Linked DNA regions of Aquibium microcysteis. The protein of the gene in region 1 interacts with the protein of each later gene in a pairwise test. Links are inferred from orthologs where the notes say so. Each region holds a gene or a part of one and is shown in the gene's direction. Other genes may lie near its edges. The genes, in order: cysE and cysK.

What was found.
Region 2: the proteins of cysE (region 1) and cysK interact in binary tests that used the Escherichia coli proteins (3 or more experiments, as listed by UniProt). The link is inferred for Aquibium microcysteis from one-to-one orthologs.

The regions. Positions count from the first base shown.
Region 1 is NZ_CP061080.1:637,267-651,614, forward strand. The notes cover bases 3,229-6,034. They hold cysE (serine O-acetyltransferase), read left to right. Parts: upstream 3,229-4,123; coding sequence 4,124-4,945; downstream 4,946-6,034. Other genes in these bases: IAI54_RS02915 (enoyl-CoA hydratase-related protein), read right to left, coding at 3,229-3,990; IAI54_RS02925 (DUF3126 family protein), read left to right, coding at 5,096-5,302; IAI54_RS02930 (hypothetical protein), read right to left, coding at 5,321-6,034. Outside these bases: IAI54_RS02910 (vitamin B12-dependent ribonucleotide reductase), read right to left, coding at 1-2,568; more of IAI54_RS02915, read right to left, coding at 3,190-3,228; more of IAI54_RS02930, read right to left, coding at 6,035-6,055; IAI54_RS02935 (DUF6949 family protein), read left to right, coding at 6,199-6,498; IAI54_RS02940 (gamma carbonic anhydrase family protein), read left to right, coding at 6,527-7,054; IAI54_RS02945 (transglutaminase-like cysteine peptidase), read right to left, coding at 7,186-7,761; IAI54_RS02950 (PilZ domain-containing protein), read right to left, coding at 8,043-8,660; IAI54_RS02955 (PAS domain-containing protein), read right to left, coding at 8,846-9,469; IAI54_RS02960 (rhomboid family intramembrane serine protease), read left to right, coding at 9,884-10,582; IAI54_RS02965 (CBS domain-containing protein), read left to right, coding at 10,676-11,107; IAI54_RS02970 (DUF6455 family protein), read right to left, coding at 11,398-11,727; Asp-tRNA(Asn)/Glu-tRNA(Gln) amidotransferase subunit GatB, read left to right, coding at 11,805-13,304; IAI54_RS02980 (GNAT family N-acetyltransferase), read left to right, coding at 13,304-13,795; IAI54_RS02985 (hypothetical protein), read left to right, coding at 13,788-14,048.
Region 2 is NZ_CP061080.1:4,568,095-4,582,467, forward strand. Bases 3,924-6,754 are described here. They hold cysK (cysteine synthase A), read left to right. Parts: upstream 3,924-4,773; coding sequence 4,774-5,736; downstream 5,737-6,754. Other genes in these bases: IAI54_RS21420 (proline racemase family protein), read left to right, coding at 3,924-4,687; IAI54_RS21430 (hypothetical protein), read right to left, coding at 5,746-5,904; IAI54_RS21435 (hypothetical protein), read right to left, coding at 5,965-6,108; IAI54_RS21440 (MaoC family dehydratase), read left to right, coding at 6,136-6,603. Also shown: IAI54_RS21390 (MarR family winged helix-turn-helix transcriptional regulator), read right to left, coding at 1-83; dut (dUTP diphosphatase), read left to right, coding at 307-762; IAI54_RS21400 (HAD family hydrolase), read left to right, coding at 759-1,454; IAI54_RS21405 (isocitrate lyase/PEP mutase family protein), read left to right, coding at 1,489-2,295; IAI54_RS21410 (META domain-containing protein), read right to left, coding at 2,318-2,842; IAI54_RS21415 (type 1 glutamine amidotransferase domain-containing protein), read left to right, coding at 3,008-3,571; more of IAI54_RS21420, read left to right, coding at 3,686-3,923; IAI54_RS21445 (imelysin family protein), read left to right, coding at 6,896-8,146; IAI54_RS21450 ((2Fe-2S)-binding protein), read left to right, coding at 8,210-8,521; bfr (bacterioferritin), read left to right, coding at 8,487-8,972; IAI54_RS21460 (di-heme oxidoreductase family protein), read left to right, coding at 8,979-10,520; IAI54_RS21465 (imelysin family protein), read left to right, coding at 10,520-11,608; IAI54_RS21470 (DUF1513 domain-containing protein), read left to right, coding at 11,611-12,720; phosphonate metabolism protein/1,5-bisphosphokinase (PRPP-forming) PhnN, read right to left, coding at 12,763-13,377; IAI54_RS21480 (alpha-D-ribose 1-methylphosphonate 5-triphosphate diphosphatase), read right to left, coding at 13,395-14,373.

The DNA.
Region 1 (14,348 bases):
GCCGATCTTGCCGCAGGGATTGGCGCAGTCGAACACGGCCAGATGCTCGGCCTTGAGGAAGGGCGCGCCTTCCAGCGTCATGGCGCCGCAGATGTGGACGTTGGCCGCCTCGATTTCCTTCTTCGAGAAGCCGAGCGCCGGCAGGATCTCGAACGACATGTCGTTGAGCTGCTCGTCGGTGAAGCCCATCGTCTGCTTCAGCCAGTCGGCGCCGAGCGTCCACTGGTTGAAGACGAACTTGATGTCGAAGGCGCTCTTCAGGGCCGCGTTGACGGCGGCGATCTTCTCGTCGGTGAAGCCCTTGGCCCGGAGCGTCGACGGGTTGACGCCCGGCGCCTGGTTCAGGTTGCCGTGGCCGACGGCATAGGCCTCGATCTCGGCGATCTGGCTCTCGGAATAGCCGAGCGTGCGCAAGGCCTCCGGAACGGCGCGGTTGATGATCTTAAAATAGCCGCCGCCGGCGAGCTTCTTGAACTTCACCAGCGCGAAGTCGGGCTCGATGCCGGTGGTGTCGCAGTCCATCACGAGGCCGATCGTGCCGGTGGGCGCGATGACGGTGGCCTGCGCGTTGCGGTAGCCGTGCTCCTCGCCGAGCTCGATGGCACGGTCCCAGGCGGCGCGGGCGCGCGTCACGAGATCCTTCTGCGGCACGTGCTCGGCCACCAGCGGCACCGGGCTGACGGCCAGCTGCTCGTAGCCGTCCTTCTCGCCATAGGCGGCGCGGCGATGGTTGCGCATGACCCGCAGCATGTTGGCCGCGTTGCGGTCGTAGTCGCGGAAGGCGCCGAGCTGGCCGGCCATCTCGGCCGAGGTGGCGTAGGCCACGCCCGTCATCAGCGCGGTCAGCGCCGCGCAGATGCCGCGGCCCTCGTCGGAATCATAGGGGATGCCGGAGGTCATCAGGAGGCCGCCGATGTTGGCGTAGCCGAGGCCGAGCGTGCGGTACTCGTAGGACAGCCGCGCGATCTCCTTGGACGGGAACTGCGCCATCATGACCGAGATCTCGAGCACGACGGTCCACAGCCGCACGGTGTGCTCGTAGGCCGCGACGTCGATGCTGCCGTCGCGGTTGCGATAGGTGAGCAGGTTGATCGAGGCGAGGTTGCAGGCCGTGTCGTCGAGGAACATGTATTCCGAGCACGGGTTCGACGCCCGGATCGGGCCGGCGGCCGCGCAGGTGTGCCAGTCGTTCATGGTGGTGTTGAAGTGCAGGCCGGGATCGGCCGACGCCCAGGCGGCGTAGCCGATCTTCTCCCAGAGATCCCGCGCCTTCAGCGTCTTCATCACCTTGCCGTCCTTGCGGGCGGTCAGGTTCCAGCTGCCGTCGGCCTCGACGGCCCGCAGGAAGTCGTCCTTGAGCGAGACGGAATTGTTGGAGTTCTGGCCGGAGACCGTGAGATAGGCCTCCGAATCCCAGTCGGTGTCGTAGGTCTTGAACTCGATGGCGGTGTAGCCCTGGCGGGCGAACTGGATGACGCGCTGGATGTAGTTTTCCGGCACGGAATTCTTCTTGGCGGCCTTGATCTCGCGCTTCAGCGCCGGGTTCTTCGCCGGGTCGAAGCAGTCTTCATTGTCTGCCTCGCAGTTGACGCAGGCCTTCATGACGGCCGCCATGTGCTGCTTGACGATCCTGGAGCCGGTGACGAGCGAGGCGACCTTCTGCTCCTCCTTCACCTTCCAGTCGATGTATTCCTCGATGTCGGGATGGTCGATGTCGACGACGACCATCTTGGCGGCGCGCCGCGTCGTGCCGCCCGACTTGATGGCGCCCGCCGCGCGGTCGCCGATCTTGAGGAAGGACATCAGGCCCGACGACTTGCCGCCGCCCGACAGCTTTTCGCCCTCGCCGCGCAGGAAGGAGAAGTTGGAGCCGGTGCCGGAGCCGTACTTGAACAGGCGCGCCTCGCGCACCCACAGGTCCATGATGCCGCCCTCGTTGACGAGGTCGTCCTGGACGCCCTGGATGAAGCAGGCATGCGGCTGCGGATGCTCGTAGGCCGACTTCGACTTGGTCATCTTGCCGGTGAAGGGATCCACGTAATAGTGGCCCTGGCCAGGCCCGTCGATGCCGTAGGCCCAGTGCAGGCCGGTGTTGAACCACTGCGGCGAGTTCGGCGCGACGCGCTGTGTGGCCAGCATGTAGGCGAGCTCGTCGCGGAAGGCGCGCGCGTCCTCCTCGCCGTCGAAATAGCCGCCCTTCCAGCCCCAGTAGGCCCAGGTGCCGGCCAGCCGGTCGAAGACCTGGCGCGCATCGGTCTCCGAACCGTAGCGCTCGCTCTCGGGCAGCGCCGCCAGCGCCGCCTCGTCGGGCACGGAGCGCCACAGGAAGGAGGGGACGTCGTTCTCCTCGATCTTCTTCAGCCGCGCGGGCACGCCGGCCTTGCGGAAATATTTCTGCGCCAGAACGTCGGTGGCCACCTGGGAGAACTGCGCCGGAACGTCGATGTCGGCCAGACGGAAGACCACGGACCCGTCCGGATTCCTGATCTCGCTCAGGGCCTTGCGGAATTCGATCTCCGCATAGGGGCTGGCATTCTCGCTCTTGGTGAACCGACGTTCGATCCGCATGCTGTGTCCCTTCGACATCTATATATAGCGTCTTTCGTCCAGGCTTCCCATAGCCCGGCAAAGACGCGTGGTCCGCCATCCGGCAATCCCGATCGGGACCGCCGGCTCTCCTTCCGCACGCTGTCGCCTGAACGCCACGACCGGCGCCTCCTTCAGGCGCCGTCCGGCTTCGGACGAACCCTTGCGGGTTCCGCTCTCACTTGGTCGACACGACTCGGTGGGGTGATGTCATCGACCGTATCTAGCGTCAGGGTGCGGCGCAAACACTAAATATAGTGTTAACAGAAGATTTAGCCGACCCTGCAAATTCTCCGCACGTCTCCTCGCAAGCCGATCACGCCACTCGCCCCCGCGGTCCTCGAAAACCGCGGGCGCACCCCAGAAACGCAGGATTATCTGGAAAATCAGACCGATCGAAACGCGCCGGCCGTACCCTCAACACGGGTACGCGGACCATAAAATGCGACTCGTACCGGAGCGTCAAGGCCTCGTTTCGTGACGGAGCGATGACGCTAGATATTGTGTGCAAGCATGTGGATAGCGGGGACGGAACCACGCGTCGGCGATGGCTCGGCGCGCCGCGCCGCAGGCGGCTGCGGCCTGGCGCGTCAAGCCGGCTTTTCAGGCCCCGCGGAAGCGCGGCGCGCGCCGCCCGGCGAAGGCTGCACGGCCTTCGGCGTAGTCGCCGCTGTCGAAGGTGGCGTCGCCGAGCCCGCGTGCACGCTCCGCATCCGCGGGATCGCGGCTTTCGACGGCGGCGATCGAGGCCTTCGAGGCGCGGACCGAGAGCGGTGCGTTCGCGGCGATCGCGCCGGCGATTTCCGCGACGCGGGCGTCGAGGGCAGGGCGGTCGGCGACGGTTTCCAGCAGGATGCCGCCCTCGCTGGCCTCGTCGGCCGTGAGGCGGGCGGCCGTGAAGGCGAGATACATCGCCGTCTGCGCGCCGCAGGCGCGGACGATGTCCTGCATGGCGTCCTGCGGATAGGCGAGGCCGAGGCGGGCGGCCGGAACGGAAAAGCGCGCGTCGCGCGTGGCGAGCCTGAGGTCGCAGGCCGCCGCGATGCCGAAGCCGCCGCCGAAGCAGATGCCCGCGATGGCCGCGATCGTCGGCACGCCGGCCTCGCGAATGGCCCGGAACGCAGCCGAATTCGCTGCCTCGTAGGCCCGTGCGGTCTCGGCCGCGCCGCGAAGGTCGCCGAACTCGCCAATGTCGGCGCCGGCGCAGAAGTCGGCCCCTGCACCGGACAGCACGATGACGCGCGTTGCCGGATCGGCCGCCTCGCGCGAAAAGACGGCTGCCAGGGTCTGCCACATCGACAGGGAGAGGGCGTTCTTCTTGTCGGCGCGGTCGATGGTGACGCCGACGATGCCGTCATCGGATCTGGCGACGCGGATGCGCGGATCGGGTTCGACTTGAATCACGCCGGTTTCAATCCAATTGAAGAGTGTGTTGAGGAATTCGCGGTTCTATCGGACGCGGTTCTGGCCTATGTTGAGCGACCCGGCAAGGGCGCGAGACCAGAGAGCGCCCGGGGCGCGTCAAGGGAGCGACAGCATGAGCACACGCAGCAACGCGCGGTCGAGCGAGATCCGCCCCGTCGATCCGATCTGGCTGACCGTCCGCCAGGAGGCGGAGGAAGCGGTGGCCCGCGATCCGCTGATGGCGGCCTTCATCTACTCGACGATCCTCAACCAGGAGACGCTGGAGGAGGCCGTCATCCATCGCGTCTCCGAACGGCTCGGCCACAGCGACATCACCGCCGACCTGATCGCCCAGACCTTCAAGACGATGGTGAAGGCAGACCCGTCGTTCAGCGCGACGGTTCGGGTCGACATCCAGGCCTATTTCGACCGCGACCCGGCCTGCGACCGCTTCATCATGCCGGTGCTCTACTTCAAGGGCTTCCACGCCATCCAGACGCATCGCCTTGCCCACTGGTTGTGGAGCGAGGGACGGCGCGACTTCGCTCTCTGGTTGCAGAGTCGATCCTCTGCGGTGTTCCAGACCGACATCAATCCGGCATCGCGCATCGGCAAGGGCATCTTCCTCGACCATGCGACGGGTCTCGTCGTCGGCGCCACGGCCGTCATCGGCGACAACGTCTCCATACTGCAGGGCGTCACGCTCGGCGGGACGGGAAAGGAGACCGGTGACCGCCACCCCAAGATCCGCGACGGCGTGCTGATCGGGGCCGGCGCCAAGATTCTCGGCAACATCGAGATCGGCCATTGCAGCAAGATCGCAGCCGGCTCGGTGGTGCTGGCGGCGGTGCCGCACAACAAGACGGTGGCGGGCGTGCCGGCGCGGATCGTCGGCGAGGCCGGCTGCGCCGAGCCGTCGCGCGCCATGGACCAGCTGATCGGCAGCAGCGACTGACGCGGCCGTCGCGCCCGGGGATGCCGGAACGGAGCGACTGCCTGCGGGGTTTACAGGCCGGCGGCGGGCATGCCAGAAGCCTGCGCACATGGGCACGCAGGGCGCGTGCCCGGGCAGGCGCATCACGCACACCGACCGGGAGAAGTCGATTTGAAAGCCGATGAAATCAGGAAGCTGGACGCCTACTTCAAGCGCGTCTTCCAGAATCCCGCGCTCACCGTGAAGGCGCGTCCGCGCAAGAACGATTCGTGCGAGCTCTACATCGGCGATGAGTTCCTCGGCATCATCTTCAAGGACGACGAGGACGGCGAACTGTCCTACAACTTCTCGATGGCGATCCTCGACGTCGATCTCTGACGGCCGGCGCCGGCGGGGTCAGCCCCCGGCCGGCGTCTTCAGCGCCTTGCGCGCATAGGCGAGCATGGATTCGTCCAGCCGCTTCCATTCCCCCAGAAGACGCGACGGAAAGCGGTAGACGAGCACGAGCCTGTCGCCGACGGCGACGTCGCGCTCGCAGTCGGCGAGCGATTCGGCTGCGACCGCACCCGTCAGGCAGCGCGCCACGAAGCGGCCACCCGCTTGTGCGGGGCCGACCGCGAGGCTCTCGTCCAGATAGCCCGACTGCGGCTTGAAACCGTACAACGTCACGCCGGCCGGACCCGGCGTGCCTTCAGACTCGATCAGCGAGGCGTAGATCGGATCGAAGCGGCCGCTCATGTCGCGCGACATGATCTGCTGCTCGAAGGAGACGAACAGGATGTTGCGCGATCCGCCGGCATGGTTGAAGTCGTCGCGCGCGGCGGCGCTGTAGCCGTCGAGGTCCGGCCACCGCAGATAGAGACGCAGCGACGAGGCGACGCCGTCGCGGCGGTCGTCCTCGAACCGGATGGCGTTGGCCGGCACGACGAGAACGTTGTTGCCGATGACGATCTCATGCGGCGTCGCGTCTTCGGTGTGACCGGCGAGGGCGATCGAACGGCCGAGCCACTTGCCGCCGACGCTGATCAGGGCCGAAGCCAGCGCCAGGAGCGCGAAGGCGACGAAGACCTTCACCATCAGCCGGTCGTCGATCCACCGCGTCCCCGCGCCTCGTCCCGCCGTTGCCTGCATCGTCCCGCCAGAACTCCCTGGGCCGTCACCGTCCCGTCATGGCACGGGAAAACCGGCATGTTTTTTGCGCCGACCGGTGACGACCTTCGTCTGCCATGGTAAACGGGCGGTAAATGATGACCGGTGTGTGGATCGTATCTTTCGTGTTCTTGAGCGGGCTCGTCGCCGGCGGCATCCTCGGCGTGCTGCTGGAGATGTGGAGCGGGCGCCGCCTCGCCTTCGCCGAGCCCTTCGTGACGATGCGCCGGCCGCTCCGCTCGCTGCTCATGACGGCCTTCACCGGCCCCTTCATGCTCTTCAACGAGGCCCTCGAGGCCTTTCGGGCGCGACGCGTCGGCTGGACCACCGTCGGAAGCAGCGCCGCGCTGTCGATGACCTGGGCCTTTCTGACGGGCATCGTGGTCGTCGATCTGGCCTTCTTCATCGGCGGCCTGTTTTCCTGATCCGGCGAAGAGGCGAGGAGACCCCAGCATGCCCATCTACGCGCTCAACGGCGTGGCGCCGCAGTTCGACGATCCCGCGACGAACTGGATCGCGCCGGACGCGACGCTGATCGGCCGGCTGCGGATCGGCCGCGACGTCGGCATCTGGTTCGGCGCGGTGCTGCGCGGCGACAACGAGCCGATCGAGATCGGCGAGGGATCGAACGTGCAGGAGCACACCGTCATGCACACCGACGTCGGCTTCCCGCTGACGATCGGCAAAGGATGCACGATCGGCCACCGCGCCATGCTGCACGGCTGCACCATCGGCGACAACAGCCTGATCGGGATGGGCGCGATCGTGCTCAACGGCGCCCGGATCCGCGAGAATTCGCTCGTAGGCGCCGGCGCGCTGGTGACCGAGGGCAAGGAATTTCCGCCGAATTCGCTGATCGTCGGCTCGCCGGCCAAGGCCATCCGCCAGCTCGACGACAAGGCGATCGAACTCCTGCGCTGGTCGGCCGGGCACTATGTCGAGAACGGTCGCCGCTTCGCGAAGGGGCTGACGCCCGCCTGAACCCGCCGGTCCCGGATCGGGACGGGCTCCCCCGAAAAAAGGAGGAGCCGGCCCGGGGACAGGGGCCGGCTCCGTGTGCCCGGTCGTTGGGGACGGGGGGTGGGGACTCGACCGGGAACCTCTAGAAAACTCTATCTGACGCTGCCGACGGCGACGTTGCGGTCGTCGCCGATCGAGACCCAGATGCTCGCGTCGCGGTTCGACTGCCGCTTGAGGTAGCGATACTCGGTATCCGTCCAGGCCAGCACGCGGGGCTCGAGATTATCGAGGATGAAGTCGCCGAGGCTCGTCTCGACGGTGAGGACGGCGTGGCCGTCCCCGTTCGTCTGACGGACCACCGTGATCAGCAGGTTGGACGCGGGGACGCCGATCTCCATGAGCCGGCGGCGTTTCTCGAGGACATAGTCCTCGCAGTCGCCGACGTCGGTCGGATAGGACCAGTACTCCTCGCGGCCCCACATCTCGTAGTCGGTCCGCGGCGCGACCGACGTGTTGACGTCATGGTTGACCGCCACGATCCGGTCCCAGAGCTTTCGCGTCAGCTCGACGGGCCGGCTGCTGCGTGCGCGGTCGGCGCATTCCGCCGGCAGGCGCTTGCAGAATTCGTAGTGGCCGACCGGCTGCGTCGTCCGTCCGCCCGTCGGCATCCCCATACCGGACGCATGGCCGGTGATCGGCAGGATGGCGAGCAGCAAGCCCGCCGACATCAACGCGACCACCCTGTCCCGAAACCCCATCTCCGTGTCTCCCCGTTTGGAAGCACAATGACAGGTACGGATTTACTTCAGGCAAAATTGCTGCTGGAGATTTAAGTAAAACGCGTGATCGATCAAATTCAAACAAGAATAAAATGCAAGATGCATTTAGCTAAATATCGAATCGAAGGCGACCCACCGGTTGCCCTTCGCCGCGACCGGCCGGACGCAGCGCGAAGGTCCCGTGACGTCACGGGACCGCGCCGGATGACAGGCGGGATGGATGGCGCAGGCTAGCGGTCGTCGTCGCTGAATTCGGCCTCGAGCGCATCGACGCGCTGGACGGCGGCGAACTCGACGGCGACGCCGTCCTCGAAATGGCGGACGACGCGGCCGCGCATGGTGCCGAGCGTGACGGGCGTCCCGAGCGCCGGACGCACGTCGATCTCCACGGCGGCGCCGGAGAGCGACAGGTCCACGATGCGGCACTGGTACTGCCGGCCGTCGGCGAGCTGCAGGACGCTGATCGGGTTGCGTGGCGAGACGCGGTCGTGGCGGCGGTCTTCCGGCAGGTCCAGCTCGTGCTTGTTGGCGAGCCAGGTGAGCTGGGCCGCGAGCTTGTCCTTCTTGCGCTCCGACGCGACGATGGTCATGGCGAAACCGTCGGCGGAAATGCGCGTGACGACACCTTCGATGCGGCCGATGTGATCGATGTAGGCGATGACCTTCTCGCCGAGCTCGCCGACGCGGTCGGCGCGCAGCAGCGCATTGCCCGGGGACATGTCGATGACCTGGCAGGGATGCTCGGTGCGGTCCTCGAGCATGAAGCGGCCATAGATCTTGACGCGCACGCGCTGGAAGTAACGCCTCTCGGCCCTGGACGGCATGGCATCTGTCGCCGCTGACGTCATCTCTGTCCCTGTTCTACCCATGATCCGATCGGATGGCCGCAAAGGGCTTTCACCAATATGACCGGGATGGGTTAACAGTCGGTAATTCGCGGTTGTACCGCAGCAAGTTCTCAACAATGCTCAAGCAATGTCTAAACTAGTCGCCGGGCCGGCAGGCGGGAACCCGGTTGCGGCACCGGGATCCGTCAGCGGTTCCGCCCTCCCTCGATCACCACGAGGTGACGGAAGCGCCGTGCCGGTGCCCCTGCGAGCGCGGACTGTCCGGGAGCCAGGGGAGGGGCATCGACCTGCATCATGCCCGCGCCCGGGCGTGGCTCGCGGTCGGGATCGACGGACCGCACGCGCTCGATCGTGCATTCGACGATCGGCTCGGCGCCCAGCCAGTAGGGTTTCTCGGCCGGGCAGATCGAGCCCATGGCGCGCGTGTTCTCGGCTCCGCCCTCCAGCGGCAGCAGCAGCAGTTCGAGGTCGAGCGGACGCCCCCCGGCGGTCGTGCCGAGGAGGGTGGTCACGGTCACTGACTTGTCGATGAGGGTTCCGAGAGCCAGCCGCGCGGCCCTCGGCTGGTCGTCGTGGGTCCACAGCGAGGTGAAGGCGAAGCCCTTCAGCTCGCGCCCGAACGTCGCGCACAGACGCGTCCCTGCGAGCCGGAACACCGCGTCGCCGCGCAGGTCTCGCTCGAGGATGAACGTGTCGGCCAGCATCGACTTGATGTCTGCCGGTTCGATCTCGGTGCGCCTCGGCGCCGGGCGACCATCGCGCAGCCTGTCCCAATACTGGAACAGCTCCGCCGTACCCTTCTGTCTCATCTGTCCCCACTCATGCATCTTCACGTGGACCTGTTTCAACCACGCACAACGGGGTGACATCCGCCATGCTTCATGGAGGAGGGAGCAGGTTGCATGCCAGCCAAATTAACCATTGTGCACGGTGCGTCGCCGTTAAGGTTAACGAAAGGTTGAGATTGCGCTCCGGCCGCCGGCGTGGGAAGAGCGGGAACTCCGAAGCCGTTGGCTTCACAGCGAATTCGGTCGCGCGAGCGATCACCTTCGATCGAGTGGGGACTCGACCGGCCGCCCGGGACCAGCTTCCGGGCGGCGTTTTTTTTAACCTTTCGGCCATCCGGGAGTTCCAGCGGCGGGCCTGCGCCGCCATATAGGTCCCCCGACAGTCCGGAGTCTCCGACCTTGCCAGCAGACCCCTTGCACGACACCGACCGCGACATGCGCGGTGGCCCCTTCACGCGACCGCCGCGGCACGAGCCAGCCTTCAACATTCCCGGCGTCGTGCTCGCCTTCATCGCGCTCTGCGTCGGCATCCACCTCGTGCGGGAGTGGCTGCTGACGCCTGCCATGGACTTCGAAGTGATCCTGGCGGGCGCCTTCATCCCCGTCCGCTATTCGGGGCAGTACCTCCTCGATCTGCCGGCCTTCACCAGTCCGCTCACCTATTCGCTGCTGCATGGCGGCCTGGCGCACCTGGCCGTGAACATGATCTGGCTCGCCGCCTTCGGATCACCGCTCGCGACGCGGATCGGCGCCGTCCGCTTCGTCCTGTTCTGGTGCGCGACGACGCTCGCCGCCGTGGCCCTGCACTACGTCCTGCACATGGACAGCAACGTCCCCCTGGTCGGCGCCTCGGGCGCGATCTCGGGAATGATGGGCGCCGCGGCCCGATTCGGCTTCCGCAGCAGCCGCGCGGCCGGGCGCGCGGCCTTCGAGGGCCGGCTGCTCACCATTCCCGAGGCGCTGTCCTCGCGAACGGTCGTGACCTTCCTGGCGATCTGGTTCGTGATCAACCTGGCGACCGGGCTGGCGAGCGGCATTCCCGGCGTCGACGGTGCGATCGCGTGGGAGGCGCATGTCGGCGGCTTCCTCGCCGGGTTCCTCGCGGTGCGCCCCTTCGACCGGCGCCGCGCCTGACGGCCGAGCCTTGCAAAGGCGGCAAACTCCGCGCACCATGACCGTCCGGCAGCGATGCCGCCGGACGGGAGGCTGCATTTCGAGGAGGACGCAATGCTGGTCAAGAACATCCTTGCCGAGAAGGGATCCGGCGTCGAGACGATGACGCCTGACCGCACGCTCGCCGAGGCGGTGCAGTTGCTGGCCAGGCGCCGCATCGGCGCGGTCGTGCTGACGGGGACGGACGGCCGGATCGCCGGCATCCTCTCGGAACGCGATATCGTCCGCATCCTGGCGGGCGAGGGCCCCGGCGTCCTGGAAAAGCCGATCTCGGCGGCGATGACCGCCAGGGTGCAGGTCTGCCACGAGGACAACTCGATCAACGACGTGATGGAAATCATGACCGCCGGCCGCTTCCGGCACCTGCCCGTCGAGCGCGACGGCGTGCTGGTCGGCATCATCTCGATCGGCGACGTGGTGAAGAAGCGCATCGAGCAGGTCGAGCACGAGGCGCAGGAAATCCGCAACTACATCGCCACGGCCTGAAAAAAAAAAAAAAAGAGGGCCGGCCGCCAGGGAGGGAGGAGGCGGGCCGGCCCAGCTACAGGGGCACTGTAGTCTCATGACGCGGGCGGACGGGTCGTTGCGTCCGCCGCCGCGGATTCACTTTCGTGTCGACGTGTCGGGCCGATCCGTTCCGTTCCTTTCGCGGACGTGCCGCCGTCGCGCTCGCCGAGCACATCGCGATCGTTCGGATTTGCTCCGCCCGCCTCCGTTCCTCGTATCCGCGCATGCCTTCCGCCCGATACCGGGCGCCCCCTTTCGGGAGACGGGCTTCAGGCCTCGGCCGCGAACTCGAACAGATCCTTGTTGCGGCAGTAATCCGGAGCGTGCTGCGGGGCCTCGTTCTCTTCCAGCCAGGATCTGCACTCGCCGGCATGACCGCAGGTCAGGCAGCGAAGCGCGGCGCCGCGCATCACCGACGGAGCGGCGGGCATCTCGGCGATGGCCTCGCGGACATCCAGCTTGCGCATCATGCTTTCCATCAGATCGGCCTTCGCCGCCATCCGTTCCACGAACCCCATGCTGCCCACGTCGATTCTCCCGCTCCGGTCTGCAGGATCAGGATCGGCGCGCGGCCGGCGGGCCGCCTTGATCTGGATCAAGCGGCGGAAAGCCTTGCCTCCGCATGGCGATTGTTCTAGCCAACCGGCATATCCGAATGTGAGGTTTCAGGCCTGCCATGAGCATCATCGACACCCGCACGCCCGACCCGAAGCGGCTGATTTCCGGCGCCACCGGCGACTGGGAGGTGATCGTGGGACTGGAGGTCCATGCCCAGGTGAGCTCGAATTCGAAGCTGTTCTCGGGGGCCGCGACCGATTTCGGCTCGGCGCCGAACGACAACGTCAGCCTGGTCGACGCGGCGATGCCCGGCATGCTGCCGGTGATCAACGAGGAATGCGTGAAGCAGGCGATCCGCACCGGTCTGGGGCTGAAGGCGCAGATCAACCTGAAGTCGGTCTTCGACCGCAAGAACTACTTCTATCCCGATCTGCCGCAGGGCTACCAGATCTCGCAGTTCAAGCAGCCGATCGTCGGCGAGGGCAAGGTGATCGTCTCCGTCGGTCCCGACCGGCAGGGCCAGTTCGAGGACATCGAGGTGGGTATCGAACGGCTTCATCTGGAGCAGGACGCCGGCAAGTCGATGCACGACCAGCACCCGACCATGTCCTACGTGGATCTCAACCGGTCCGGCGTGGCGCTGATGGAGATCGTGTCGAAGCCCGACATCCGCTCGGCCGACGAGGCGAAGGCCTATGTCACCAAGCTGCGCACCATCATGCGCTATCTCGGCACCTGCGACGGCAACATGGACGAGGGTTCGCTGCGCGCCGACGTCAACGTCTCCGTGCGCAAACCGGGAGGCGAATTCGGCACGCGCTGCGAGATCAAGAACGTCAACTCGATCCGCTTCATCGGCCAGGCGATCGAGGCGGAGGCGCAGCGCCAGATCGCCATCCTCGAAGACGGCGGCAGGATCGACCAGGAAACCCGGCTCTTCGATCCCGTGAAGGGCGAGACGCGCTCGATGCGCTCCAAGGAAGAGGCGCACGACTACCGCTACTTCCCCGATCCGGACCTGCTGCCGCTCGAGTTCGACCAGGCCTATGTCGACGCGCTGGCGTCTGCGCTGCCGGAACTGCCCGACCAGAAGAAGGAGCGCTTCGTTTCGGTCATGGGCCTGTCGGCCTACGACGCGTCGGTGCTGGTGGCCGAGAAGGCCGTCGCCGATTTCTTCGAAAAGGTGGCCGAGGGCCGCGATGGCAAGACGGCGGCGAACTGGGTCATCAACGACCTGCTGGGCGCCTTGAACAAGTCCGGCAAGACCATTGAAGAGACTCCGGTTTCCGCCGCCCAGCTCGGCGCCATCATCGACCTGATCAAGGACGGCACCATCTCCGGAAAGATCGCCAAGGACCTGTTCGAGATCGTCTGGACCGAGGGCGGCGACCCGCGCGACCTCGTCGAGAGCCGCGGTCTGAAGCAGGTCACCGACACCGGCGCCATCGAGAAGGCGGTCGACGCAGTGATCGCGGCCAATCCCGACAAGGTGGAGCAGGCCCGCGCCAAGCCCACCATGGCCGGCTGGTTCGTCGGCCAGGTGATGAAGTCCACCGGCGGCAAGGCCAATCCGCAGGCGGTCAACGACCTGGTGAAGGCCAAGCTCGGGATCGAATGATGTTCATCCGCACCGCCGGCCCCAACGACCTGCCGGCGATCCGGACGCTTCTGGTGGAGACATGGCACGCCACCTATGACGGCCTCTACGGCGTGGCGAAGGTGACGGAGATCACCAATGACTGGCACTCGCTGCGCGTGCTGAAGGCGCAGCTGGACCAGCCGGACGCCGAGTTCGTGGTGGCCGACGACGGCGTGGCGATCGCCGGGATGGCCTTCGCCTGCGCAGCGGACGAGGGCAAGACCGTGACGCTGTCGCAGCTCTACGTCCGGCCGGATCGCCAGGGGCAGGGGATCGGCGGGATGCTGCTCGACGAGATCATCGACAGTTTTCCGGATGCCGAGCGAATCCGGCTCGAGGTCGAGCCGGCCAACGCCCGCGCCATCGCCTTCTATCGCGCGCAGGGCTTCGTCGAGATCGGCCGCACGGAGAATTGCGGGCGCGGACAGTCCGGCATCCCCGCGCTGATCCTGGAGCGCGTGTTTGGCTAATCGGCGGCCGCGCGCGACCGGCGCGCCGAACTGCCGCTGCCGGCCCCGCATCTCGCGCCAGAAGATGACGATTCCCGCGCCGGCGACGAGGACGATGCCGATCCACGAGATCGCGTGCGGCGAGCTGGTTCGTGAGCGGGCTTGCAGCCTCAATCAGGTTGAGTCTTTCAAGGAAACATCAAACCGGCTTCTGGTTCTAACCGGCGCGCGATTTTGGGACGCCGATCCGGTGTCCAACTTGCGCGCCGATTGACATTATGGTCTCCGCCCTTCGGGCATCGGTCGCTCGCGCACGGCCCGCTTCCGTTCATCCTTGAGGTCATGTGAAACCATTCCTCCGGGCAGGCGGAGGGGCGCCGAGGCAGGGATCTACGCGCTGTTCCGGCGGTCGGGCCGCACGCGTCCGGCTGGGGGCGGTGAAGCGGCGAGGTCTGGCGGCTCGTGCCGCCGCGCCGAGACCGCCCGCTGCCGGGATCATCGCATCGGCGCAGATCCCGCATCTCGAAATGCGAACGGCGCGGCGCTAGAAGTCGCCGGTACGAACACCGGAGAC
Region 2 (14,373 bases), 3.9 Mb from region 1 along the record:
GCGCGGGCGTCGAATCGCTTGCGCAGCAACCGCGCGATGTCGTGGATCAGGAAGCCCAGGCTGTGATGTCCGTCGGTTGTCATAAGCAAGATATATTATAAGCATGCTTATGAAAACAAGGGCGGAAGCCGTCCGCGGGCATGCAGCTTGCTCATGCCAGAGATGCAAAAAGGCACGTGCCTCCTTCCGAGGGCCGGCCACTCGATCGCGGCGGGGCGGGACAAAGGTCCCATCCGCTTCGGTCCGTCATGAGGAAGCATCGACCGATGGCCTTGACGGCCTTCGCACCTGAGGACAAAGGAGCGCATGCTCATCACCCTTCCCATCGTTCGCATGCCCCATGCGCAGGGCCTCGACCTGCCCGCTTATGAAACTGCCGGCTCCGCCGGGCTCGACCTGCGCGCCGCTATCGCCGAGGACCGCAAGCTGATCCTCCTGCCCGGGCGCCGCGTGCTCGTGCCGACCGGCCTCGTTCTCGAACTGCCGGAGGGGTATGAGGGTCAGGTTCGCCCGCGCTCCGGCCTCGCGCTGAAGCACGGCATCACCTGCCTGAACACACCCGGCACGATCGACAGCGATTATCGCGGCGAGGTGCAGGTGTTGCTGGTCAATCTCGGCGACGAGGACTTCGCCATCACGCGGGGCATGCGTATCGCCCAGCTGGTTATTGCTGCCGTCGCGCGCGCAAGGGTCGAGGAACGCAGCCTCGCCGGCTCGACGCCGCGCGGTTCAGGCGGCTTCGGCTCCACCGGAACCGGATGACGATGCGGCCCGGCCTCGTCATCTTCGACTGCGACGGGGTCCTGGTCGACACCGAGACGCTCTCCAACCGCCGCCTGGCCGAATGGCTGTGCGCGGCCGGCTACGACACGACCTATGAACGCTGCAGGCGGCAGTTCGTCGGCCGTTCGATGCGTTCGGTGAAGGAGGAGGTGGAGGCCTCCGGCGTCCTGCTCGGCGACGATTTCGTCGAACGCTGGAACGCGGGGCTGGCGGACCTCTTCGCGGACCGCGTCCAGCCGATCCCGCACGTCCGCAGTCAGGTGGAGGCGCTCCGCCGCGCCGGAATGCCCTACTGCGTCGCCTCCTCCGCGCGCATCACCAAGATGCATCTCACCCTCGGCGCGACGGGGCTGCTGCCGCTCTTCGAGGGCGTGCTGTTCAGCGCCTCGATGGTCGAGCGTGGCAAGCCCTTCCCAGATCTTTTCCTGCACGCAGCCGCGACCATGGGATTCGCGCCCGGAGACTGCGTCGTCATCGAGGACAGCGTGCCCGGCACCATCGCCGGCATTGCCGCCGGCATGCGCGTGCTCTCCTATTGTGGCGACCCGCAGGGAGACCGGGATGGTCTCGCTGCGGCCGGCGGCGAGCTGTTCGACGACATGCGGGAGCTGGCTGGAATGATCGGTCTGGGCCAGACCCACCCCTTTGCGGGCACCGTGGAACGCGCATAGTCTGCTTCCGACGATCGTTCGATGGAGGCACATCATGCGGGACGACAAGGGCGCGGTCTTCCGGGCGCTGCACGAACGGGCGGGCGCCTTCCTCATTCCCAACCCCTGGGACGTCGGCACGGCCAAATTCCTGGCCGCCCTGGGTTTCGAGGCGATCGCCACCACCAGCGCCGGCTATGCCTTCTCGCGCGGCCGGCCCGATGGCGGCGTGCCGTTCGACGAGATGATGGCTCATTGCAGGGAATTGGTCGCGGCCGTCGATCTGCCCGTCTCGGCCGATCTCGAGAAGGGGAAGGGCGATACGCCCGATTCGGCCGCCGAGACCGTCTTCGCTGCCGAAGCGGCGGGGCTCGCCGGGTGCTCGATCGAAGACTTTTCCGGTGACGAGGCGGATGCGATCTACGACTTCGGTCTGGCGGTGGAGCGCATTGCAGCGGCTGCGGATGCGGCCCGGGCGCTGAGGCGCGACTTCGTTCTGACAGCCCGTGCGGAAAACTTCCTGCATGGCAGACCCGACCTCGACGACACCATCCGGCGCCTGCAGGCTTTCGAGAAGGCCGGCGCCGATGTGCTCTATGCGCCCGGCCTGTCGACCATCGAGCAGGTGAAGACGGTCTGCTCCGCGATGACGAAGCCGGTGAACGTGCTGGCGATTCCGGGCTTCGCGATGTCCGCCCTCGTCGAAGCCGGCGTCAGCCGCGTCTCGCTCGGCTCCAAACTCACCACAGCCGCCTTCGGCGCCGTGGAAGCCGCCGCACGTGAGATGCTCGACCAGGGCACGTTCGAGTATGCGCGCAAAGGCACGTCCTTCGCGACGCTGCAGGCGCTGTTTTCCGCCTGACGCGGAGGCCGCGCCCGCCGTTTCACCGGCGTGCGATGACCAGCAGCGTGACGCCGGCCGCGTCCGAGAGCGTTCCCCGGTCGGCTTCGAGCGTGATCGCAACCGCGTCGGCGAGCGCCCGCGCGATCGCCTGTTCCGCCGCCATCACGGCCGGGTCGGAGCAGGCCATCCGTGTCATCATCGCCGGTCCTGCATACCATCTGGAACCCGACTGCGAGACAGTCGTCCGGATCCGGTTGCAGCCGGCCGTCGCCTGCGCGCCGCCGTCGGCGGCGATGTCAAGAATGGCGGCGGCCGCCAGGGCGCGCCCGAAGGGGACGTAGCCGCCGCTCGCTACGCCCGCCGCGCCGACGACGCGCCAGGAACCCGCGACGGCCTCGTCCACGCCCATCACTCGTTCGGTCGTCGTCGCCGCAGCGAGGAGGAAAGCGGTCGGGGCAGGTGGTGGGACCACACGGGCTCGCTCCGCCGAGGCCTCGACCGCCATGACACCGGCGATGCCCACCCCGAGGGTCAGGAAGACGGCGGCGAGTTGCGGAAGCTTCATGGTGGGTCCCTCGCTGTTGGCGATCGTGTCGACGTGACCTCGTCTTGCCGCGATGCGGCTGAACCGGACCTGAATGCCGTGATGTTGCGGTCACATCCGGGGCGCCGGGCGAACCAAACCTGTCGTTCGACGTTGCGGTGGCTCATTCCCAACAAGGAGACCGTCATGCCCGCCATCGCACAATCCCGTATCGCCATCCTCGCCACCCACGGCTTCGAGCAGTCCGAACTCGAAGTGCCGTTGCAGAAGCTGCGCGAGAACGGCGCGACCGTCGACGTGATTTCGCTCGAGGCCGGAGAGATCAAGGGCTGGGACGAGAAGGACTGGGGCGCAGCCGTGGCCGTCGATCGCGTGCTCGCCGATACGATGCCGGCGGACTATGACGCGCTCGTCCTGCCGGGCGGCCAGATCAACCCCGATCTGCTGCGCGTCGAGAAGGATGCCATCGACTTCATCAAGAGCTTCGACGGCGCAGGCAAGCCGATCGCCGCGATCTGCCACGCGCCCTGGCTGCTCGTCGAGGCGGGCCTGCTGGAGGGCCGCCGCGCCACCTCCTACCCTTCGATCCGGACGGACGTGATCAACGCCGGCGCGACATGGACCGATGAGAGCGTGGTCCGCGACGGGCACATCGTCACGTCGCGCAACCCGGGCGATCTCGATGCCTTCGTGGCGGCCATCGTCGAGATGGTGGAAGACGGGGCATCCACACGCCAGGCGGCGGAATAGGGGCGATCCGCGAGCGCGGCAGCCGTCCGTCCGTCTTCGCAGTCTATGGACTTCGAGACGGACGGTTGACACCGTCCGTCCGGCCCGCTCCACTCGGCTTGGGAGGGAGGGGCCATGGAAACGTTCGAAGTCGTCGACATGCACACCGGCGGCGAACCGGTCCGGATCGTCGTGTCCGGCTATCCGGATCTGCCGAGCGGCGGCATCCTGGAAAAGCGGGCCTACGTCCGCGACCACCTCGACCATCTGCGTCGCATGCTGATGTTCGAGCCGCGCGGCCATTCCGACATGTACGGCGCGCTGCTCGTCGAGCCGAACCTCCCCGGCGCCGACATCGCCGTGCTCTTCATGCACAACGAAGGGTATTCCACGATGTGCGGCCACGCCGTCATCGCACTCGGGCGGTATGCGGTCGACCAGGGGCTGGTCTCGGCGAAGGAGCCGATGACGACCGTCAACATCGAATGCCCCTGCGGGATGGTGGTGGCGACGGTCGAGGTGCTGGACGGCAAGGCAGGGGCGGTGTCGTTCGAGAGCGTGCCCTCCTTCCTCTTCGCCGCCGACCGGACCGTGCAGGTGCCGGGCTTCGGCGCCATCCGCTTCGACGTCGCCTATGGCGGTGCCTTCTACGCGCTGGCCGATGCGGCGCAGTTCGGCCTCGTCTTCGGCCGGAGTCCCGCCCGGGCCTTCGTGGACGCCGCCACCGCGCTGACCGGGGCGGTCTCTCGGTCGGTGCCGCTGTCCCATCCCGACAGTCCCGATCTGGCGTTTCTCTATGGCTCGATCCTCACCGACGGCGGCGACGGGGCAGGCGGCGTCGCGACCCGCAACGTCTGCGTCTTCGCCGACGCGCAGGTCGACCGGTCGCCGACGGGGTCGGGCGTGACCGCGCGGCTCGCCGCCATGCATGCGAGGGGTGGGGTCGCCCTCGGCGAGGCCCGCCTGTTCGAATCCATCGTCGGTTCCCGCTTCACGGGAGCGGTCGAACGCACCACGCACGCCGGCGACCATGCCGCGATCGTCGCACGTGTCTCGGGCCGGTCCCACTATTCCGGGAAGTCGAGCTTCGTGGTCGAGGAGGACGACGAACTGGGCCGGGGCTTTCTCGTCGTCTGACGCATCGCAAGCGCAAAGCGGCGGTCCTATATGCGCCGACAAGGACGTGAACTCCCGCCTGCGGGCGGATCGAAGGGAGAGAATTGATGAGCGAGAAGAAACCCGGCCGCGGCCGCGTCTACGACTCCATCGTGGAGACCATCGGCGACACGCCGATCGTTCGCCTCGACAAGTTCGCCAGGGAGAAGGGCATCGTTGCCCACCTTCTGGCCAAGCTCGAGTTCTTCAATCCGATCGCCAGCGTCAAGGATCGCATCGGCGTCGCCATGATCGCGGCGATGGAAGCGGACGGGCGCATACGACCGGGCGAGACGACACTCGTCGAGCCGACGTCGGGCAACACCGGGATCGCCCTTGCCTTCGCCGCCGCGGCCAAAGGCTATCGCCTCATCCTCACCATGCCGGAAACCATGTCGGTCGAGCGCCGCAAGATGCTGGCGCTGCTCGGTGCCGAACTGGTGCTGACGGAAGGTGCCAAGGGGATGAAGGGCGCCATCGCCAAGGCCGAGGAACTGGTTGCGACCATTCCCGGCGCCGTCATTCCGCAGCAGTTCGAGAACCCGGCCAATCCGGACATTCACCGCCGCACCACGGCGGAGGAGATCTGGAACGACACCGCGGGTACCGTCGACATCTTCGTCTCCGGCATCGGCACGGGCGGCACCATCACCGGCGTCGGGCAGGTCCTGAAGCAGCGCAAGCCCGGACTGCAGGTCGTGGCGGTGGAGCCCGAAGCTTCGCCGGTGCTTTCAGGCGGCCAGCCGGGGCCGCACAAGATCCAGGGGATCGGCGCGGGTTTCGCACCGAAGATTCTCGACACGTCGGTCTACGACGAGGTCGTGGCTGTTTCCAACGAGGATGCTTTCGCCAATGCGCGCCTTCTGGCGAGGCTGGAAGGCGTTCCGGTCGGCATCTCGTCGGGTGCGGCGCTTCAGGCAGCCACCGTGGTCGGCTCTCGTCCCGAGAATGCGGGCAAGACGATCGTCGTGATCATTCCGTCGTTCGCCGAACGTTATCTGTCGACGGCGCTTTTCGATGGCCTCGGCTGAGAGCGGCCGCTAGTTGAAGGTGATGCGCGCGCCGGTGGAGACCACGTCGCGCTGGCGCGCGCAGGCCGGTCCCGGCCCGCGCATGTAGTGCCGCTCCGGCCTGTAGCGTGGTGCGAAAAAGTCGCGGATTGCCGCAGCGCAACCGATGATGCTGCTCCAGAACGCCATGATACCGATTCCCGTCCTTCGGACTGTCCCTTCCGAATGGTTGCGTACGATATCAGACCTTCATGAATGCTCGGTGAATTTCTTCACGCCGCGCGTCGGAGAGCATCGCATGGTTTCCGGTTCGTAAACGCCACCGCGCTGCTTCGGCATCGCTTCCCTGGCGGCGTTGATCGCCGTATGAATGCGTCCGTTGCAGTGCAGCATGCACCACACCCGAAGGAAGGCGAGAAGATGGCGGAACCGGTCAACCCCCTGGAGAAACTCGCTGGTCAGGTCGGGAACGAAATCGGCGTTTCCTCCTGGATCACCGTCGACCAGGCGATGATCGATCAGTTCGCAGCCACCACGCGCGATCATCAGTGGATCCACGTCGATGTGGAGCGTGCCCGCCGCGAGAGCCCCTTTGGTGCCACGGTCGCCCACGGCTACCTGACGCTGTCGCTCGTCGCGGTCATGAGCTACGACATCGGTGCCGTTCCCGGCGATGTCGGCGTGACACTCAATTACGGCCTCGACAAGGTTCGTTTCCTGTCTCCCGTGAAGGCCGGCAGCCGCGTGCGCATGCGCAGCACGTTGGTGTCGTTGGAAGCCAAGGCGCCGGGGCAATACCTGATGAAGTGCTCCAACATCGTCGAAATCGAGAACGAGCCGCGCCCCGCCCTGATCGCGGAAACCCTGGCACTCCTCATCGTCGCCTGACGAAGCACAATGGCGGTCTCGTCGATGGTGCGGCAGCGCGCCGCGCCATCTCGGAATCCGAGAGAAAACATGACCTTGTCCATCAAGTCCACTTTAGAACAGTTCTAAAACATTGATCTAAAAGGACTTTTCCTCCGCGGTCTGTTGACAGCGGTCTCTCCCGGAGTCTTTATGGGGCGAGACTGGGGTTGCGCCGACCGCGCAGGGCTTCGTGTTTTGGCTGCGCTTCCTGCCCCGGAACCGACTTGCGAGGAACTGGACAGTGCCGGGAAAGATCATCCGAACCAACGCTATGCTGCTCGCCATCGGCGCCGTCTTCCTGGGCACGGCGGCGCGCGCGCAAACCGATCCGGCGGCGGTTCTCGCCACCTATTCCGACATCGCTCTCGCCAAGTACGAGGACGCGCTCGCCACGGCGAAGGCGCTCGACGCGGCCGTCGAGGCGTTCCTGGCTGCACCTTCAGAGGCGACGCTCGCCACGGCGAGAGCTGCCTGGAAGGAGGCGCGCATCCCCTACCAGCAGACCGAGGCCTATCGCTTCGGGAATCCGATCGTCGACGACTGGGAGGGCCGCGTGAATGCGTGGCCGCTCGACGAGGGTTTGATCGACTACGTCGATGCGAGCTACGGCAGCGAGTCCGACGACAACACGCTCTACACCGCCAACGTCATCGCCAACCCCGCCATCGAGATCAACGGCAGCACGGTCGACGCATCGGCGATCACACCGGCCTTCCTGGCGGAGACGCTCCAGGAGGCCGGCGGCATCGAGGCGAACGTCGCGACCGGGTATCACGCGATCGAGTTCCTGCTCTGGGGGCAGGACCTCAACGGCACCGGACCCGGTGCCGGCGACCGCCCCTTCACCGACTTTGACGCGGCCAACTGCACCGGCGGCAACTGCGACCGGCGTGCGGAATATCTCGGCGCGGCGACCGACCTCCTCGTCGCCGACCTGGAGGAGATGGTCGGCAACTGGCGTGCGGGTGGCGCGGCTCGCGCGAACCTGCTCGAGGGGGAGCCCAGAGCCGGTCTCGCTGCCATCCTCACCGGGCTCGGCTCGCTCTCCTACGGAGAACTGGCAGGCGAGCGGATGAAGCTCGGGCTGCTCCTGCACGATCCCGAGGAGGAGCACGACTGTTTCTCCGACAACACCCACGTCTCGCACCTGTACGATGCCGTCGGCATCCGCAACGTCTATCACGGCAGCTACACCCGGATCGACGGTTCCGTCGTCGAGGGCCCCTCGATTGCGGACCTCGTGAAGGAGGCCGATCCGGCGCTCGATGCGGAGCTTTCCGCCAAGCTCGACGCCACCGTGGCTGCGATGGAGGCGATGGCCGCACGTGTCGAGGCCGGCGAAGCCTATGACCAGATGATCGGGGAGGGGAACGCGGCGGGCAACGCAGCCGTCCAGGCCGGGATCGACGGCCTCATCGATCAGACGCGCTCGATCGAGCGGGCGGTCGCGGCGCTGAAGCTCGACGCCGTCGAATTCGAAGGGTCGGACAGCCTCGACAATCCGAATGCTGTCTTCCAGTGAGCGCGGGTCGACCCCGCATCCAGCCAATGGCCTGACGGGCCACCAGCCGGGACGAAGTGTGACATGCTTGTCTGCCAGTGCAACATGATCAAGCAGAGCGAGATCGAGCGGACCATCGTCGACCTGCTCGATGCCGACCCGTGGCAGCTCATCGTGCCTGCGAAGGTTTACCACGCCCTCTCCAAGCGAGGTCGCTGTTGCGGCTGTTTCCCAAATGTGGTGGAAACGATCATCCGGGTCACCGAGGAGTACCACGCGCGTTCGGAGGCGAGCGCCGTGGAGATCGTTTCACACCTGGACCGCGTGCGCAGTCTGCGCGGTCAATATGGGAGCAGGCGCCATGAAGGGCGAACCACAAGTCATCGAGCGGCTTAACGAGGCTCTCTTCCTGGAGCTCGGCGCCGTCAACCAGTACTGGCTCCACTATCGTCTTCTCGACGACTGGGGTTATGCCAAGCTCGCCAAGAAGGAGCGCGAGGAGTCGATCGAGGAGATGCATCACGCCGACAAGATCATCGAGCGGATCATCTTCCTGGAAGGGCACCCGAACCTGCAGTCGATCGGTGCGCTGCGGATCGGCGAGAACGTCAAGGAAGTGCTCGAGGCGGATCTGGCCGGCGAGTACGATGCGCGCACCTCCTACAAGAAGTCGCGCGAGATCTGCCATCAGGTCGGAGACTACGTCACCATGCAGCTCTTCGAAGAGCTCCTGAAGGACGAGGAAGGCCACATCGATTTCCTCGAAACGCAGCTCGAACTCATGAAGTCGATCGGCGAGGAGAAGTATGGTCTCCTGAACGCCGCCTCGGCGGACGGCGACGACTGAGACGCGATGCGCATGCGGCCCTCGCGTCTGGCGCTCCGCATGCGCGCCCCGGTGACGATCTCGACGGTGCTCGTCGCATGCGCGGTCGCCGGGGCATCCGGCTTGCCGACCGCGCGCGACGACCTGTCGCCGGCCGAGCGGGATCGCGTCGCGTCCGTGACGGCGCCCGCCGTCGATTTCTCGAAGCCGGAGGCGTTCGAGGTCATGCAGGGCGGCGCGAGCACGTCGCGAAAGCTCGTCAATCAGGACGCCTTCTCGAACTTCTCCGCCAATCTCAGTTTCGAGCAGGAAGAGACCTTCAAGCTCGGCAACGCGCTGTTTCGCAAGCTCTGGGTCTCGTCGCCCTCCTCCACGCAGGCGTCCGACGGGCTCGGCCCCCTCTTCAACGCGCGGGCCTGCCAGAGCTGCCACCTGAAGGACGGCCGCGGCCACCCGCCCGAGGGCGCCGCCGACGCGACGTCGATGTTCCTGCGCCTGTCACGTGCGCCGCGGACGCCGCAGGAACAGGAACTCATCAGGTCGAAGGCGATCCTCAACCTGCCCGATCCCATCTATGGCGGCCAGCTGCAGGATCTCGCCGTCCCCGGCATGAAGGCCGAAGGCCGCATGGCCATCGACTATGAGGATTTCACCATCGCCCTCGGCGATGGCACGGAGGTCCCGATGCGGCGTCCGTCCTACTCCGTCACCGACCTGGCCTACGGACCTCTGGACGTGACCACCACCCTGTCGCCCCGGGTGACCCCGGCGATGATCGGACTTGGCCTGATCGAGCAGATCCACCCCGCCGACATCCTGGCGCGCGCCGATCCCGACGACGCGAATGGCGACGGCATATCCGGCCGCGCCAGCATCGTGCGCGATCCGGCGACCGGCGAACTCGTGCTCGGGCGCTTCGGCTGGAAGGCACAGAACCCCACGATCCGCGCGCAGTCCGCGGGTGCCTTTTCGGGCGACATCGGTATTTCCAATCCGGACCATCCCGACAACTGGGGTGACTGCACCGATGTGCAGGCCGATTGTCGCACCGCCCCGCATGGCGCGCAGTCGCGGCTGGGCGAGACGGAAGCCCCCGACCCCGTGCTCGATCTCGTCACCTTCTATTCGCAGCATTTGGCCGTGCCCGCCCGGCGCGACGTCGATGATCCGCAGGTCCTGCGCGGCAAGGAGATTTTCCATTCCATCGGCTGCGCCGCCTGCCACACGCCCAAATACGTGACCCGCAAGGACGCGCCCGACAAGACGCTCGCCTTCCAGCTGATATGGCCCTATTCGGACCTCCTGCTCCACGATCTCGGGCCGGGGATGGCCGACTGGCAGCCGGTGGGGGATGCGCGCGGCGGCGAATGGCGCACGCAGCCGCTCTGGGGGATCGGCCTGACGCAGACGGTCAGCGGGCACACCTTCTTCCTCCATGACGGTCGCGCGCGAAATCTCGTGGAGGCCATCCTCTGGCATGGCGGCGAGGCCGAAGCCGTGACGGAGGGGTTCAAGGCCCTTCCGAAAGCCGACCGCGACGCACTGGTCCGCTTCCTGGAATCGCTGTGATGGTCCTGCGACGCCTGATCCTCGCCGCCGCCTGCCTGGCGCAACCGGTCGCCGTCGTCCCGGCCGGCGCCATCGAACCGCCCGGTGCCGCGGCGATGGTGCAGGATGCGATCGAAGGCTACATCCGGCCGGCCTATGCGTCGTTCGCATCGACTGCCGGCGTCCTTGGCGGCGCCGTCGACGCTCTGTGTCGCGAGCCCTCTCCGACGCATCTCGGGATGGCCCGCAGCGCGTTCGGCGCGATCGTCGATGCCTGGTCGCGCGTCGAGCTCGTGCGGTTCGGGCCGGTGATGGACGACAACCGCCTGGAACGGATCTTGTACTGGCCGGACCGGCGCTCGACCGGTCTGAAGCAGGTGCAGGCGATTCTCGCGGACAGGGATGCTGGCGCCGTCGTGCCGGAATCGCTCGCCGGCAAGAGTGTGGCCGTGCAGGGACTGGGTGCGCTGGAATTCGTGCTGTTCGGCACCGGCAGCGACGATCTGGCGACCGCAGCCGGCTTCCGCTGCGCCTATGGGGCCGCGATTTCCGCCAATCTCGGGTCGATCGCAGCCCGGCTCGACACGGCCTGGTCGACGGGCGAGGCCGCCGCCGGCCTCTGGGCGGCGCCGGGCCCGGACAACCCGCTCTACCGCGACGGCGGGGAAGCCCTGGGCGAATTGCTGGATACGATGATCCACGGACTCGAACTCGTCCGCGACGTCCGCATCGACGGTTTCATGGGCGACGCGGCTTCCGGCGACAAGCCGAAGCAGGCGCTGTTCTGGCGCTCGGAAGAGACCATCGCCGCTCTCCGCGGCAACCTGGCATCGATCGCCGGGCTGCTGGAGGCCTCGGACATGACCGCCAGCCTGCCCGAGGATCGCCGCTGGATCGTCGGCTCCGCGCGGTTCGAACTCGCCAATGCCGACCGCGCTCTGTCCGGGCTCGAGGGACTGCCGATCGGCGATATCCTCGCAGACCCCGACCGGCGCGCAAGGCTCGACTACGCCCGGCTCGTCACCACGAGCCTGTCCGACGTGATCGGCCGCCAGCTGAGCGGCGAGTTCGGCCTGACCGTGGGCTTCTCGTCGCTCGACGGAGACTGAGGATGCGATCCGGCCGGGCTATATCGGTCGTCGACCGACGTGTCTTCCTGAAGGCCGCGGGGGCTGCGTTCCTGGCCGGCCTGGCGCCGGACGCCGCCGCGGCCATGCTTGCCGCCGACGCCGTCTTCGCCACCGCCTATGTCGACCGGGAGGGAAGCTACGGCATCGCCCTTCTCTCGGAAGAGGGGCATCTCGTCCACACCCAGCCGCTGCCGGATCGGGGTCACGACGTCGCCTTCGATCCCCTGACCGGTCGTGCCGTGGCATTCGCACGCCGCCCGGGCACGTTCGCGGTCGTCTTCGACCGGACCGGCATGACCGCGCCATCGACCATCGCGGCCGCGCCAGGGCGCCACTTCTTCGGTCACGGCGTCTTCTCGCCGGACGGCCGGCTTCTCTATGCGACGGAGAACGACATCGACGCCGCCGCCGGTCTGATTGGCGTCTACGATGCGACCGCCGGCTTTGCCCGCATCGGCGAGTTCCAGACCCACGGCATGGACCCGCACGAACTCCTGCTGATGCCGGACGGCCGAACCCTGGCCGTTGCCAATGGCGGCATCGAGACCCATCCGGACTTCGGCCGCGCCAAGCTCAACCTCTCCACCATGAAGCCATCGCTCGTCTTTCTCGACCGTCACACCGGGTCGCTGGTCGAAAGCCACGAACTGGCGCCCGCCCTTCACCAGCTTTCGATCCGCCACATGGATCTCGATGCCCGTGGCCGCGTCTGGTTCGGCTGCCAGTATGAGGGACCCGCGCTGGATCGCCCGTCGCTCGTGGGTCGCGTGCAGCCCGGAAGCGGGATTGCGCTGCTCGACATGCCGGACGACGTGCTCGCGGGTTTGCGAAACTACGTCGGCTCCGTCGCGGCAAATCCGGCGGCAGGGACGGTCGCGGTCTCGTCTCCGCAGGGAAACCGGCTGGCCGTCATCGATACGGAGACGGGGATGCTCGTCGGGGACCTGGTGCTGACGGAAGTCTGCGGTCTCGCCGCCGATCGCGACGGCTATTTCGCCACGACGGGCGAGGGGCGCATCGTCCCTGCCTCGGGCGAGGACGCGACGCTGCCCGGCTATGTCTGGGACAACCACATTCTCAGGATCGGCTGATGCCGGCGCCGGGGGCGGCGAGCCTTCGGGCCATCCGCGCCATCAAGGGTCGACGGCAGAGGCCGCCATCGCGCCGGCCGTCCGGATCGCCGCGACAAGGGCGTCGCCGGCGTCTTCCACCAGCCCGTCATTGACGATCGAAACGACGGCGCCGCCGAGCCCGTCGGCAGATGCCGAGGCCCGGGCGAGCCGGGCCGAAACCTCTTCGGCGTTTTCGCGGCCGCGCGCCGCGAGCCGCTTCGCCAGCGTCTGCGGGCTGGCGGCGATGGCCACGACGCAGACATGCCTGTAGCGCGCCCTGACCGCGTCGAGGGCGGACCGGGAGAGATTGGCAACGACCGTATCGCCCGCCGCGATGTGGCGATTCACGCTCTCCGGCAACCCGTACCGGAGACCGTGCGCCTGCCACGACAGCGCGAATGCCCCGTCCGCCAGCGCGCACTCGAAAGCGTCCGGCGAAAGCGTGTCATGATCTTCGGTCGATCCGTCCGCCGGCCGCGTGATCACGCGCCGCACGAAATGCACGGGAGTCCCATCGCAAGTGTCAAGCCGGGCCCTGGCATAGGCAAGCAGGGTATCCTTGCCGACGCCGCTCGGCCCCACCACGGCCACGAACGCTCCCTGGCACTCGCGCCGGTCGACCTGGCGCGACGACATCTCCCGCTCGGGTCCCATCAGGCGACGCGGCGGCCTTCGCGCCAGACCGAGCGCACGACGGGAATGTGCTCGTCCACCCGGACGCGGACGAGATCGGCGCGCTTTCCCGGCGCGATCTCGCCGCGATCGGTGAGCCCGGTCGCCGCGGCCGGATTCTTCGACACCATCGCCACGGCCTGGGGCAGCGAGACGGAGTCGACGACGTCGCCGAGGAAGAACGCCGACTGGATCAGACTGTAGGGGATGTAGTCGGACGACAGGATGTCGAGGCAGCCGTGTTCGGCGAGTTCCCGCGCCGACACGTTGCCCGAGTGCGACCCGCCGCGCACGACGTTCGGCGCGCCCATCAGGACGCCCATGCCCGCATCCTTGGATGCCGCCGCGGCGGCCAGCGTGGTCGGAAACTCCGCCACCTTGATTCCCTGTTCGACCGCCTCTTCAACATGCGCGGTAGTCGCGTCGTCATGGCTTGCCAGCACGATCCCGCGATCCTGGCACGCCCTCGCGATCGCGACGCGATTGCTCCGGGAGTTGCGGTCCGACTGCGCCATGCGCTTCTCGCAGAAGCGGATGAACTCTTCATCCGTAAGTTTAAGCTTACGTTGATAATAGTAGGAGTAGGTCTCGAGGTTGACGAACTGGCGCTGGCCGGGCGCATGGTCCATCAGGGATGCGAGCCGCACGCGCGCGTCGCCGTCGAAATGCGCGAAGCCTTCGAGACAGTCGTCGGCCGAGACCTCGCAGCGCAGGTGGATGAAGTGATCGGCCCGCAGCCTGTCGTTGGCGACACCGTCCTCGATCGCGTCGGCGAGCCTGCGCATGTCCTGGGCCGTGATGTCCGGGTCCTCGTCCATGCCGACCCGCAGAGCGTCGAAGACGGTGGTGATACCCGAGGTCGCCACCTGTGCATCATGCGCCAGCACGGCTGCCAGCGGGTTCCAGCGAACTTTCGGACGCGGCGCGTAGTGACCCTCCAGATGGTCCGTATGCAGTTCG